One region of the Neorhizobium sp. DAR64862/K0K3 genome, then DNA from elsewhere that is predicted to be linked to it. Evidence: predicted binding sites of a transcription regulator. Region 1 holds the regulator's gene; the other holds the start of a gene.
The links. Region 1 encodes HrcA, which represses chaperone genes, less so after heat shock. Its sites were predicted from a motif close to GTTAGCACTCNCNNNNNGNGAGTGCTAAC; they were not measured.
Positions count from the first base shown of each region.

Region 2: a site for HrcA is predicted at 1,282-1,310, ahead of groES (co-chaperone GroES). Genes of this name have one in related genera too.

Region 1 covers NZ_CP191449.1:2,765,880-2,768,352, forward strand. The annotation lists gene grpE (nucleotide exchange factor GrpE) at 1-507, opposite strand, end outside; gene hrcA (heat-inducible transcriptional repressor HrcA) at 597-1,676, opposite strand; gene rph (ribonuclease PH) at 1,810-2,473, shown strand, end outside.
Region 2 covers NZ_CP191449.1:2,379,864-2,382,336, reverse strand. The annotation lists gene groL (chaperonin GroEL) at 1-869, opposite strand, end outside; gene groES (co-chaperone GroES) at 929-1,225, opposite strand; gene chrA (chromate efflux transporter) at 1,384-2,473, shown strand, end outside.

The sequences.
Region 1 (2,473 bases):
GGGTACGTCCGCATTCGGGATCTCGAACATGGCCTGATGGAAGTTCGGATCGAACTTCTCGCCTTCGGCATCGATCTTCTTGACGCCGTGCCGCTCGAGTGTCGACAGCATGCCACGCTCGGTCATTTCGACGCCTTCAAGCAGGCTCGTCAGCGTCGCATCGGCTCCGGCACGCTTGTCTGCCGGAACAGTGTCGAGCGCGCGGCGCAGATTGTCCGAGACGGCCAGCATGTCGCGGGCAAAGCCCGAGACGGCGTAGGACTTGGCATCCTTTACTTCACGTTCGGTGCGGCGGCGAAGGTTGTCCATTTCAGCGGCAAGCCGCATGAAACGATCGCGCAGATCGGAATTTTCGGCCTTGAGCACATCGATCGGATCGGGCTCCTGCGCGAAGAAGGCTTCCCCTGCGCTCTGATCGGCGGCGTCTTCGAGAGCGGACGCCACGGCTTCCGCCGTGTTTTCGACAGCAGCTGCGTCAGGTCCGTTCTTCTTGGTTTCGTCGGTCATGACGGTCTCCGGTGCGTATTGGAATCTGGAAGGGTGGTTGCGCCCGATATCGAGGTTCGGGGCGAAAAAATCAAGGCCTTGGGAACATCCTAGCGGGATAGCCTTGCAAGCAGCTGCGCCGTGTAATCCACCATGGGCACGATGCGCGAGTAATTCAGCCGGGTTGGGCCGATCACGCCGACCGCGCCGACGATGCGTTCCTCGCCGTCACGATAGGGCGCAACGATGAGCGAGGAGCCGGACAGGGAGAATAGTTTGTTTTCCGAACCGATAAAGATCCGCACGCCCGGTCCCTTTTCGGCAAGGTCGAGGATCTCGATCAGGCTGTCCTTCTTTTCGAGATCGTCAAACAGCAGACGCAGCCGATCGAGATCGCTGACGTCAGCCAGACCTTCGAGAAGATTTGCCCGGCCGCGTACGATGAGCTGGCCCGGCTTTCCGTCCTCCTGATCACCAGACCAAAAAGCCAGACCACGCTCCACCAGATCATGCGACAGCGTGTGAAGCTCGCTTGCGACCTGTTCCTTCAGCATTTTCATCTGGCCGCGGAATTCCGGCAGCGTTTGGCCGGCGAGATGCGCGTTGAGGAAATTTGCGGCCTCGCCGAGCTGCGACGAGGTCACGCCTGCGGGCAGGTCGATAATCCGGTTCTCCACCTGATTATGATCGCCAACAAGGACGGCCAGCGCCTTGGTGGGCTCCAGGCGGATGAACTCGACATGTTTGAGGACGGGATCGTTCTTGGCGGTGATGACGATGCCGGCGCCGCGCGAGACGCCAGACAGCATCAGGCTTGCATCGGCCATCAGGTTTTCGAGCGTCTGATCGCGATCCGGCGGACGGATCTGCCGGTCGATGCTGGCGCGGTCTTCTTCCGAGAGATTGCCGACCTGCATGAAGGCATCGACAAAGAACCGCAGCCCTGTCTGGGTCGGCATGCGGCCTGCACTGATATGCGGCGAGTAGATGAGGCCGAGCTCTTCCAGATCGCTCATGACATTGCGCACGGAGGCTGGCGAAAGCGACATGGGCAGAAGTCGCGACAGATTGCGCGAACCGACCGGCTCGCCGGATTCCAGATAGCTTTCCACGATGCGGCGAAAGATTTCCCGCGAACGATCATCAAGCACGGAGCCGTTGTCGCGACCCGTCAGTCCCGGAAATACCATTGGCCCCTTTACCATCCTGCTGATCTCATCTCCCAGATATAGTCGCTCACTTGCGCATCCGCAAAAGGGAAATTCTTTGCAAATGACGGCTCCGAGCCTTAGAAGGCGGAAACAATAATTTAGGGAGTGACGGATGCGGCCTTCAGGCAGACAGACAAATCAGATGCGCAAGATTTCGTTCGAGCGCAATTTCTCCAAGCATGCCGAGGGCTCCTGTCTCGTCAAGTTCGGCGATACCCATGTTCTGTGCACCGCAAGCCTTGAAGAAAAGACGCCGCCGTGGCTGCGCAATTCCGGCAAGGGCTGGGTCACCGCCGAATATGGAATGCTGCCGCGCGCCACCGGCGACCGGATGAAGCGCGAGGCTGCGACCGGCAAGCAGGGTGGCCGTACCCAGGAAATCCAGCGCCTGATCGGCCGTTCGCTGCGCGCCGTGGTCGACCTTTCCGCGCTTGGTGAAAAGCAGATCACCATTGACTGCGACGTGATCCAGGCCGATGGCGGCACCCGTACGGCGGCCATCACCGGCGGCTGGCTGGCGCTGTATGATTGCCTGAAATGGATGGATACCCGCTCGATGATCAAACTCGACAAGGTTCTGAAAGACCATGTCGCGGCGATCTCGTGCGGCATCTTTGCAAGCCAGCCGGTCATCGATCTCGACTATCTCGAAGATTCGGCCGCCGAGACAGACGCGAATTTCGTCATGACGGGTAGCGGCGGCATCGTCGAGATTCAGGGCACGGCCGAGGGTGCTCCCTTCAGCCAGGAGGAATTCCTCAACCTGCTGTCGCTGG
Region 2 (2,473 bases), 390 kb from region 1:
TCCAGCATGGCCTTGCGGCGGTCGCCGAAGCCAGGAGCCTTGACGGCAGCAATCTTCAGGCCGCCACGCAGCTTGTTGACGACGAGCGTTGCAAGAGCTTCGCCTTCGACGTCTTCAGCGATGATCAGGAGCGGCTTGCCGGTCTGAACGACAGCTTCGAGAACAGGCAGCATGGCCTGAAGGTTCGAAAGCTTCTTTTCGTGCAGAAGGATGTAAGCGTCGTCGAGATCGGCGACCATCTTTTCCGGGTTGGTCACGAAGTAAGGCGACAGGTAGCCGCGGTCGAACTGCATGCCTTCGACGACTTCGAGTTCGGTTTCAGCGGTCTTGGCTTCTTCGACGGTGATAACACCTTCGTTGCCGACCTTCTGCATGGCTTCAGCAATGTCACGGCCGACCTGTGCGTCGCCGTTTGCCGAAATCGTGCCGACCTGTGCAACTTCTTCCGAAGTCGAGATCTTCTTGGCGTTGGCCTGGAGATCCTTGACGACTTCTGCAACGGCGAGATCGATGCCGCGCTTCAGGTCCATCGGGTTCATGCCGGCTGCAACGGCCTTGTTGCCTTCGCGAACGATGGCCTGTGCAAGAACGGTAGCAGTCGTTGTGCCGTCGCCGGCGATGTCGTTGGTCTTCGAAGCAACTTCGCGGACCATCTGGGCGCCCATGTTTTCGAACTTGTCTTCAAGTTCGATTTCCTTGGCGACCGAAACACCGTCCTTGGTGATGCGCGGAGCGCCGAAGGACTTGTCGATGATGACGTTACGACCCTTGGGGCCGAGCGTGACCTTCACTGCGTCAGCGAGGATATCGACGCCGTGAAGCATCTTTTCGCGCGCGGTGCGGCCAAACTTGATTTCTTTAGCTGCCATGTTGGGAACTCCTGAAAAGGGGTGTCAGCAAATATTGGAAGAAGAGCAGTCGGCTAAAATCAGCCGATGATGCCCATGATGTCGGCTTCCTTCATGATCAGAAGGTCGACGCCATCGAGCTTGACTTCGGTGCCCGACCACTTGCCGAACAGAACGCGGTCGCCGACCTTGACGTCGAGTGCAACCTGCTTGCCGCTTTCGTCGCGGGCGCCAGGACCAACGGCGATGATTTCGCCTTCAGCTGGCTTTTCCTTGGCGGTATCGGGAATGATGATGCCGCCCTTGGTCTTTTCTTCAGACTCGACGCGCTTGACTACAACGCGGTCGTGCAGGGGGCGAAAATTGGTGCTTGTCATTGTCTAATCCCTCGATCAAATGACATGGACGGGTCTCAAGGACCCGCGGAGTGACGTTTAGCACTCATCTATCGAGAGTGCTAACGAGACCCGAGATAAGGATGGCTGCGAGCTGAGTCAAGAACGGGCTTGAAAAATTCAGGGCTCAAGGAGCGGCCATGCAGAATACGCTTAACGACCAAAACCTGGGCGCAGCGCCGAGCTTTCGTGAGCTCGTGGCCGTGTTTGCCCGGATCGGAGCTCTCAGTTTCGGAGGGCCTGCCGGACAGATCGGCATGATGCACAAGACTTTGGTGGAAGAAAGACGCTGGCTCTCGGAAGAGCGGTTTCTGCACGCCCTCAACTACTGCATGCTGCTGCCCGGTCCGGAAGCGCAGCAACTGGCAACCTATATCGGCTGGCTGCTGTTCGGCGTGCGCGGCGGTATCGTTTCGGGCCTGCTTTTCGTGCTTCCCGGCCTTGCAATCATTCTGGGGCTTTCGGCAGCTTATGTCCTCTATCAGGATGCGACGTGGCTGGCCGGCCTGTTCTTCGGCCTGAAAGCCGCCGTCCTTGCGATCGTGGTGGAAGCCGTGATCCGCCTCGGGCGCCGCACGCTAAAAACCACTTTTCTGCGTGGTGTCGCGGCCGCCGCCTTCATCGCCCTGTTCTTCTTCAGTCTGCCGTTTCCGCTCGTCGTGTTTGCGGCCGGTCTCGCAGGCTATCTGATGACTCGGGCAGGGGGGCAGCAACCGCAAGACAGCGTCGCCAAAGAGGACAGTCCTCCCTGCGCGAAAACACCTGGTATCGCCCGCACGATCGCGACGCTTTCATTCTGGATCCTCGTCTGGCAGTCGCCTGTCCTGGTGCTCTGGGTCTTCGGTGCCCCGGACAGCCTTTCCAGTCTGTTCGCCTTCTTCTCCAAGATGGCGCTGGTCACCTTCGGCGGCGCCTATGCGGTGCTGGCCTATGTGGCGCAGGTTGCAGTCGCCGATTACGGCTGGCTGAAGCCGGGCGAGATGCTGGACGGACTGGCGCTTGCCGAAACCACGCCGGGTCCGCTCGTGCTGGTTCTGTCCTTCGTCGGCTTCCTCGTCGGCTTCCGGGAAGCGTCCGGTCTCGGCCCCGTCACAGGCGGAATAATCGGCGGCCTGCTTGTTGCCTGGGCAACCTTCGTGCCGAGCTTCGTCTTCATCTTTGCGGGCGCGCCCCTGATCGAGCGCCTGCGCGGCAACGCCCTTTTATCGGGCGCGCTGTCGGCCATCACCG